2 regions of the Nonomuraea sp. NPDC026600 genome follow, and region 2 is predicted to be linked to the other one. Evidence: riboswitches for the same ligand, from Rfam matches in the RefSeq annotation. Region 2 holds a riboswitch; the other holds the start of a gene.
The links. A riboswitch is a leader RNA that binds a small molecule or an ion and turns the genes downstream of it on or off. The one in region 2 is predicted to bind S-adenosylmethionine.
Positions count from the first base shown of each region.

Region 1: linked by a shared signal. The riboswitch ahead of AB0F17_RS12635 (aminotransferase class V-fold PLP-dependent enzyme) and the one ahead of thrC (threonine synthase) in region 2 are both predicted to bind S-adenosylmethionine.

Region 1 is NZ_JBEZYD010000004.1:506,222-510,631, forward strand. It holds gene AB0F17_RS12625 (cytochrome P450) at 1-1,119, opposite strand, end outside; gene AB0F17_RS12630 (TerC family protein) at 1,129-1,854, opposite strand; SAM riboswitch class IV at 1,956-2,071, shown strand; gene AB0F17_RS12635 (aminotransferase class V-fold PLP-dependent enzyme) at 2,114-3,409, shown strand; gene AB0F17_RS12640 (DoxX family protein) at 3,412-4,002, opposite strand; gene AB0F17_RS12645 (NADH-quinone oxidoreductase subunit D) at 4,124-4,410, shown strand, end outside.
Region 2 is NZ_JBEZYD010000068.1:32,936-37,345, reverse strand. It holds partial or broken gene AB0F17_RS64085 (TCP-1/cpn60 chaperonin family protein) at 1-29, opposite strand, end outside; gene AB0F17_RS64080 (cold-shock protein) at 339-539, opposite strand; gene AB0F17_RS64075 (MoaD/ThiS family protein) at 779-1,054, opposite strand; gene thrC (threonine synthase) at 1,078-2,310, opposite strand; SAM riboswitch class I at 2,324-2,464, opposite strand; gene AB0F17_RS64065 (RNA polymerase sigma factor) at 2,544-3,098, opposite strand; gene AB0F17_RS64060 (trehalose-6-phosphate synthase) at 3,130-4,410, shown strand, end outside.

The DNA of each region.
Region 1 (4,410 bases), on a different contig from region 2:
GAGCTCCAGCTTCGGCGCCCGATCCAGCAGGGCGCCGAACGACTCGATCAGCTCGATGCGGGCCAACGGGGCGCCGAGGCAGAAGTGGATCCCCGCCCCGAAGGAGATGTGCGGGTTCTCCGGCCGCCCGACGTCGAGCCGGTCCGGGTCGTCGAACACCGTCTCGTCCCGGTTGGCCGAGCCGAACAGCAGCGCCACCTCGGCCCCGCGCGGGATCTCGACCCCGTGCACCTCGATGTCCTCCAGCACCCACCGCTCGAACATCTGCAGCGGGGTGTCCCAGCGCATCAGCTCCTCGACGGCCGTGGGCAGCAGGCTCCGGTCCGCGCGCAGCCGGGCCAGCTCGGCGGGGTTCCGGAACAGGGACCACCAGCCGTTGCCGGTCACGTTCACGGTCGCCTCGTGACCGGCGTTGAGCAGCAGCACACAGGTGCCGACCAGCTCGTCCTCGGTGAGCTCGTCGATCGCGGCGAGCGCGCTGATCAGGTCGTCGCCCGGCCGCACGGCGCGCTCGCGCGCCAGGTCCGCGAGGTAGGCGGCGAACTCCGCCGCCGCCTTGGCGGCCACGTGCTGCGACTCCAGGCTCGGGTTCAGCTCGTACATGCGGCAGATGTCGGCCGACCAGGGACGCAGCAGGTGCCGGTCCGCCTCGGGCACGCCGAGCATCTCCGCGATGACGGTCACCGGCAGCGGCTCGGCCACCTCGGCGATCAGGTCGCCGCCGCCCTTCTCGATGTACGCGCCGACCAGCCCCTCCGCGATCGACCTGACCCGGGGGCGCAGCGACTCCACCATGCGCGGCGTGAACGCCTTGGAGACCAGGCGGCGCAGCCTGGTGTGCACCGGCGGCTCGACGTCGAGCATGCCCGCCCTGGTCACCCGCCAGAACGGCTCCTGGAACTCCGGCTCGGCCGGCCTGCCGAACTCCTCGTGCGTGGCCACGTGCAGGTAGGAGCGGCCCAGGCGGCGGTCTCTGAGCAGCGCGTTCACGTCCGCGTGCCGGGAGATCAGCCACTGTCCCGTCGGCTCGAAGTAGCTGACGGGCGCGTCACGCCTCAGCGCCGCGTAGGCGCCGTACGGATAGGCGACAAAATCCGGATTCCAGGGGTCGAAGCGCACTATTTCATCTTATGAGGATGCTTGCTTGGCATGTCTGCTGCGCATCCGGATGTTGAGCAGCTCCACGACGATCGAGAAGGCCATCGCGAAGTAGATGTAGCCCTTCGAGATGTGCTGGCCGAGCCCCTCGGCGATGAGCACCACCCCGATCAGCACCAGGAACGCCAGAGCCAGCATCTTGATGCTCGGATGCTTGTCCACGAACCTGCTGATCGGCCCCGACGCGAACAGCATGACCAGCACCGACACGATCACTGCGGCGATCATCACGCCGAGCTCGTCCACCATGCCCACGGCGGTGATCACCGAGTCGAGCGAGAACACCACGTCCAGCACCATGATCTGCGCGATCACCGAGGCGAACGACGTGACGGCCCGCGTCTTGCCGTCCTCCTCCTTCAGCTCCATGCTGTGCCCGATCTCGGTGACGCTCTTGGCCAGCAGGAACAGGCCACCCAGCAGCAGGATCAGATCGCGCCCCGATATCTCGTGGCCGAAGACCTCGAACAGCGGCGCGGTCAGCCGCACCACCCACGACAACGCCAGCAGCAGGAGCAACCGGCTGATCAGCGCCGCGCCCAGGCCCATGACGCGGGCCCTGTCACGCTGCTCCGGCGGCAGCTTCCCGGCCAGGATGGAGATGAAGATGATGTTGTCGATGCCGAGCACGATCTCCAGTGCGACCAGGGTGAAAAACCCGATCCAGATCTGAGGGTCGGTCACCCAGTCAAGCATTAGTACTCCTCACAGCAGGGGTTTCAGGTACCAACGAGGCAACGGCCGCAGAAGTTCACGGTTGTGATTGATTGCCGAGTGTCGGTTATAGTGCGGGTGTAGGTCATGAGTGCCAGCGCACAGCCCCGGCTTGCTGGCCGGCAACCCTCGCGTCCGCGGCGGGGTGCCCCGGGTGAAGACCTGGTCCGTCACGAGGTGTGGCGGGCAAGCGCGGGCTCGCTGGGCGCTCCAGGGGTCCGATGTCCCCGAGAGGTACCCCATGTCCACTTTCACGATTTTCAGCTCCCTGCCCGCCCAGGCCACCGAGACGCCGGTCCGGCACAGCCGCCCGATCCCCGCCGTGCTCGGCGCCGATCTGGAGGTTCCGGTCAAGGGCGGCCGGCTCGTGACGTACGCGAACCTCGACTACGCGGCGAGCGCCCCCTGTCTGGAGCCGGTCAGCGCCGCCGTCACCGCCGCGCTCCCGGCCTACTCCAGCGTGCACCGCGGCGCGGGGTACGCCTCCCAGCTCACCACCGCCCGCTACGAGCAGGCGCGCCACACGGTCAGGGCCTTCGTCGGCGCCCGACCCGACGATGCCGTGATCTTCACCCGCAACACCACCGACGCCACGAACCTGCTGGCCCGCTGCCTGCCCGAGGGCACGACCGCGGTCGTCTTCGACACCGAGCACCACGCCTCGCTCCTGCCCTGGAAGCGGTCCGTACGGCTGGCGCCGCCCGCCTTCCCCGGTGCGGCCGTCCGCGCGGCCGACGAGGCGCTGGCCACGATCGACGGCCCCAAGCTGCTGGTCGTCACCGCCGCCTCGAACGTCACCGGCGAGCTCTGGCCGATCGCCGCCCTGGCGCACATCGCGCACCGCCACGGGGCCCGGATCCTGGTGGACGCCGCCCAGCTGGTGCCGCACCGGCGGCTCAATCTGACCGCGCTCGACCTCGACTACGTCGCCTTCTCCGGGCACAAGCTCTACGCCCCCTTCGGCGCCGGGGTGCTGGTCGGCCACCGTGACTGGCTCTCGGCCGGCGAGCCGTACCTGAAGGGCGGCGGCGCGGTGCGTTCGGTCCCCGCGGACGTCCAGGAAGGCATCGAGTGGCACGACGACGCCGAGCCGCGGCACGAGGCGGGCACCCCTAACGTGCTGGGCGCCATCGCCTTGGCCGCTGCCTGCGACGCGCTCAGCGCGACCGGCTGGACCGCGCTGGTGCGCGAGGAGGAGCGGCTGATCGCCCGGCTCCGGGCCGGGCTGGCCACGATCGAGGGCGTGCGCGAGCTGTCGCTCTGGGGGCCGGACCAGCCGCGCGTGGGCATCGTCTCGTTCGTCGTGGACGGGCACTCGGCGCGTGAGGTGGCCGAGTTGCTGTCCGGCGAGTACGGGATCGGCGTGCGTGACGGCAAGTTCTGCGCGCATCCCTTCGTACGGCACCTGCTCGGCACCGCGGATGGCGGATGCGAGGACGACACGGCGTCCGCGGTGCGTGCCTCGATCGGTATCGGCACCACGGAGGAGCACGTGGACCGCCTCGTCGACGCACTCCGGGACCTCGCCGCCCGCTGAGGTCAGCCGGTCGGTGGGCGTCTGCGTGACGGTTCGTCGGCGACGGCGTCATCGAAGTTCCTCGTGTCACCGTCCCGGCCGGCGGGGCGCGTGGACATGGGCCTGGTGGTGTCCGCCTCCGGTCTGATGGAGGTGGGCGGGGCGTGACCGGCGAGATCCTGCTCGGCCGCGCGGCGCTCGGCGCGCCGCCGGTACGTGCTGTGCAGGATGCCGTCGATCCCGATCCGGCCACCGCCCAGCGCCACGAGCAGCAGGCAGCCCACGCCCAGCGCGCCGGCGAGCTCCCAGCCGCCGTTCTGCACCATGACGCCGTGCCCGCCGTGGACGAACATGATCGCGCCCAGCATGTCGATCAGCAGCCCGAGCGCCGCCAGCCGGACCAGCAGGCCGAGGATCAGCAGAACCCCTCCGAGACTCTCCACGACGATGGCGAACAAGGCCGAGAGCTGCGGCAGCGGCACACCGATCTGAGCGAAGGCGGCGGCCGTGGCCGGCACCCCGCCCTGCAGTTTCTGCCACCCGTGAGTCACGAAGATCACGCCGATCGCCACTCGCGCGATCAGGGCGGCCAGATCAAAGCCAATTCTTTGCACGGTACATCTCCCCCCGTTCCCGGTATTCCTCCCCTGTCCGGTAGGCAGGATGCGCCGGCATAACGTTCCTTGACCCTGTCCTGTGCTGGATCACCACCACTGCTGGTGGCAGCATTGCCATATGACGGAACGCGTGGTCGGGATCGGCGTCGGGGCGAAAGAGCTGGCCACCGAGGACATGATCCTCAATATCGGCCCACAGCACCCGTCGACGCACGGCGTGCTCAGGCTGCGGCTCACCCTCGACGGCGAGCGCATCGCCACGGCCGAGCCGATCATCGGCTACATGCACCGGGGCGCGGAGAAGCTGTTCGAGGTCCGCGACTTCCGGCAGATCATCATGCTGGCCAACAGGCACGACTGGCTGGCGGGGTTCGCCAACGAGCTGGGCGTGGTCCTGGCCGCCGA
Region 2 (4,410 bases):
TCGTTAAACGCGATCATCTTGGCTGCCATAAGGCTAGACCTCCCAGATGCAGGGTGGCTTCAATGGACCGAGCCGACGCCCGCGACGGCATGGGCCTGCATCTCCGTGCGGCAGACCCCATCGTCCCGATCCAGTGCTGGCACTCTCGGACAGAGAGTGCCAACGAACTGTTTAGCACTCTACCCTGCCGAGTGCAAGCCGATGCACCCGCATGCCCAGGTCAGTCAGTACGGCGGGCCCGTCATGGACCCGCCGTAACCGAGTCGACGAAGGAGGAATGGCGGTTTCGCCCGGACTGCGGAGCCGTGCGACCTGCCGGTACTTACCAACTTCGTGATTCAGACCGCTCGGACGGCCTCCGCTTGGGGGCCCTTCTGGCCCTGGGTGATCTCGAACTCGACGCGCTGGCCTTGTTCGAGGGAGCGATAGCCGTCCATCATGATCGCTGAGTAATGGACGAATACATCTTTACCACCGTCTACCGCGATGAAGCCGTAGCCCTTGTCCGCGTTGAACCACTTGACGGTGCCCTGCGCCACTTCCGACTCCTCTTACTGGGCTCATAGATCCCGCCCATTCCAACGCGAGACCCTCAATCGCCCGACTTATGGAGATATCACCAGGCGATCGCCCTCGACCATACCTGTGGCACAGCGTTTGGCAACAGAGTCAATCTACAAATTACGCATTTCATCCGCGAGTGAGTAGTTCAACATTGAATTGTCGGAAAAAGCAGAAGGCGCCCCAGATAGGAGCGCCTTCTGACGTGAGCGGGTGGTCACCCTCCGGCGACCGCCGGGATGATGGAGATCTGCGTGCCTTCGGGGGCTACCGTGTCAAGACCATCGGCAAAACGGACATCCTCTTCGCCAACGTAAACGTTGACAAAACGACGAATCTTGCCCGATTCATCAAGAATTCTCGCGCCGATCCCCGGGTAGTCCGAGTCGAGCTTCGCCAGCACGTCACGGAGAGTCGCACCCTCCCCACTCACTTCCGCGGTACCCCCGGTGTAGGTGCGCAGAATGGTGGGAATCCGCACAGAAACGCTCATGATTAACTCGCCTTTCCTGGTTGTCAGACAGCCGCGCGGAACGCGTCGAGAGAGGGCCGGATCACTGCCGTGGGCTTGGCGTCGTCGGCGATGGCGTCGAGCGTCTTGAGCCCGTCGCCGGTGTTGAGCACCACGGTCTCCGCCTCCGGGTCGAGCTGCCCGGTCTCGACGAGCTTCTTCAGCACTCCCACGGTGACGCCGCCGGCCGTCTCGGCGAAGATGCCCTCGGTAGAGGCCAGCAGCTTGATGGCGGCGACGATCTCGGGGTCCGTGACGTCCTCCACCGCCCCGCCGGTGCGGCGGGCGATGTCGAGCACGTACGGGCCGTCGGCGGGGTTGCCGATGGCCAGCGACTTGGCGATGGTGTCGGGCTTGACCGGCTGGACCACGTCGAGGCCGGCCTTGTAGGCGGTCGACACGGGCGAGCAGCCTTTGGCCTGCGCGGCGAAGATCTTGTAGGGCCGGTCCTCGACCAGGCCGAGCGTGACCAGCTCCTTGAAGCCCTTGTCGATCTTCGTGAGCTGCGAGCCGGAGGCCACCGGGATGATGATCTGCTCGGGCAGCCGCCAGCCGAGCTGCTCGGCGATCTCGTAGGCGAGCGTCTTGGAGCCCTCGGCGTAGTAGGGCCGCAGGTTGACGTTGACGAAGCCCCACTTGTCGCCCAGCGGGTCGCCGATGAGCTCGGAGCAGAACCGGTTGACCTCGTCGTAGGAGCCGTCGATGGCGACCAGCTTGCCGCCGAACACCCGGGCCATGGCGATCTTGGCCTGCTCCAGCCCGGCGGGGATGAACACGCAGGCGTCGAGCCCGGCCCTGGCGGCGGCGGCCGTGACGGCGCCCGCGAGGTTGCCGGTGGACGAGCACGACAGGGTGTGGAAACCGAAGTTACGGGCCGCCTCGACGGCGATGGCCACCACCCGGTCCTTGAAGGAGTGGGTGGGGTTGCCGGAGTCGTCCTTGACGTACAGGGACTTGATGCCCAGCGCCCGGCCGAGGTTGCCGGCCTTGACGAGCTTGGTCCAGCCGGGGTTCATGTTCGGCTTGGTGGCGACGTCCACCGGGACGGGGAGGAGCGAACGGTAGCGCCAGATGTTGGCGGGACCGGACTCGATGTCCTTCCGGGTGATGTCACCGAAGGAGTAGGCCGCTTCCAGCGGCCCGAAACACTCCAGACAGGCGAAGTTGGGGCCGAGGTCGTAGCGGGTGCCGCACTCGCGGCAGGAGAGGGCTACGGCGGGTCCGAAATCGAGCGACATGAAGCGAGGCCTTCCCTCATCTTCGCCTGCGGCCACCTTGACCGCAGACCGGAATTGGCACCTGTCCCGGTCGGCCTCGCCAGGTCGCGAGTCTGAATCCGGGAGGGTTGCCGGGGCTTCGCAGGGCCGGTCCCTCCACCCCTCTGGATGAGCAATATTCAGTTGTTTGCTCTGACTGTACCTGGCCAGGCCCGTCGAGCGACCGTCCGTCTCACCAAGCGAGACGTACGGTCTCAGCGGTAATCGTCGCCCAGCACGCCCTGAACATACTTGCGCGCCTGGTGGATGCGCGACTTGGCGGTGCCGAGCGGGATGCCGAGCTGCTCGGCGACCTGGTTGTAGTCGAGCTGCACGATGTCACGCAGCACCAGCGCCTGGGCCAGGTCGGGCTTGTCGGCCTCCAGCGCCTCCATCGCGTCGAGCAGGTCGAGCCGCGACCCGGCGATCACGCTGACCCGCCGCGCGTCGGGCTTCTGCATGGGCAGCTCGTCGGAGGTCTGCTCGGCCGAGCGGCGCTTCAGCGTGCGGTATGTCGTACGCGCGCAGTTGGCCGTCACGATGTGCAGCCAGGTGCTGAACCTGGCCCGCCCCTCGAAGCGCCCGATGTTGCGCGCGACGGCGAGCAGGGTGTCCTGTGATGCCTCTTCGGCATCCTGGTGATAGGGGAGGATTCGGGCGCAGTGCCGCATCACGTCCGGCTCGATCCGCTTCAGGAGCTCACCGAGTGCGCGATGATCTCCGGCAGCGGCGGAGCGGGCCAGTTCCTCGGTTAGCTCATCAAGCGCCATAGCTGGGATCCTATGGTCGGAGGGAACTTTAATGAACAGCGTTCTTGTCGCCTCTAACAGAGGACCCGTCTCGTTCACCGTCTCCGACGACGGTGTGCTGACCATGAAGCGCGGTGGTGGCGGGCTGGTGTCCGGGCTCTCCGGGGTCATGAAGGGCGACGGCGCGCTGTGGATCTGCGCCGCCCTGTCCGACGGCGACCGGGGCGCCGTACGCCAGGCGCCCGGCGGCCGGCTCGACCAGGCCGGCTACGACACGGGCGCGCTGCGGATGCTCGACATCCCGCCGGCCACCTTCCACCGCGCCTACAACGCCGTGGCCAACTCCACCCTGTGGTTCGTCAACCACCTGCTCTACGACATCCCCAACGCGCCGCTGTTCGGCACCAAATTCCAGCGGGAGTGGGAGTCCTACCGCGACTACAACGGCGCGTTCGCGCTGGCTCTGGCCGAGGAGGCCGGGCACGAGGCCCGCGTGATGGTCCAGGACTACCACCTCACGCTGACCCCGGCGATGCTCCGCGCCGAGCGGCCCGACCTGCGCATCGCGCACTTCAGCCACACGCCGTGGGCGCCGCCCGAATACTTCTCGCTGCTGCCCGACGAGGTCGCCCGCGAGGTCCTGGAGGGCATCCTGGGCGCCGACCACGCCGGGTTCCTCACCGAACGCTGGGCGGGCGCGTTCATGGACTGCTGCCGCGCCCTGCTGGGCGCCGAGGTGGACCTGACCGGCCGTACGGTCACGCACGAGGGCAGGACCACCCACATCGGCGTGCACGGCCTCGGGGTTGACGGCGCGGCGCTGTGGGAGCGAGCCCACGAGCCCGACGTCGAGTCCAACATGGCCGCGCTCAGGGAGCAGGTCGGCGACCGCCGGCTGATCGTCCGCATCGACCGCACCGAGCTGTCCAAGAACATCGTCCGCGGGCTGGTGGCCTACCGGGAGTTCCTGCTCGCGCATCCGGAGTGGCACGGCCGGGTGGTGCACCTGGCGTTCGCCTATCCCAGCCGGCACGACCTGCCCGAATACCGCGAATACACTGCCTCGGTGCAGCGCTGCGCCCAGGAGATCGAGGACGAGTTCGGCACCGAGGACTGGGAGCCGCTGATACTCAACGTCAACGACGACTACCCGCGCTCGCTGGCCGCCTACCGGCTGGCCGACGTGCTGCTGGTCAACCCGATCCGCGACGGCATGAACCTGGTGGCCAAGGAGGGCCCGATCCTGTCGCCGCGGGCCACGCTGGTGCTGTCGCGCGAGGCGGGCGCGGCGGCCGAGCTGGGCGCGCACGCGCTCATGGTCAACCCCTACGAC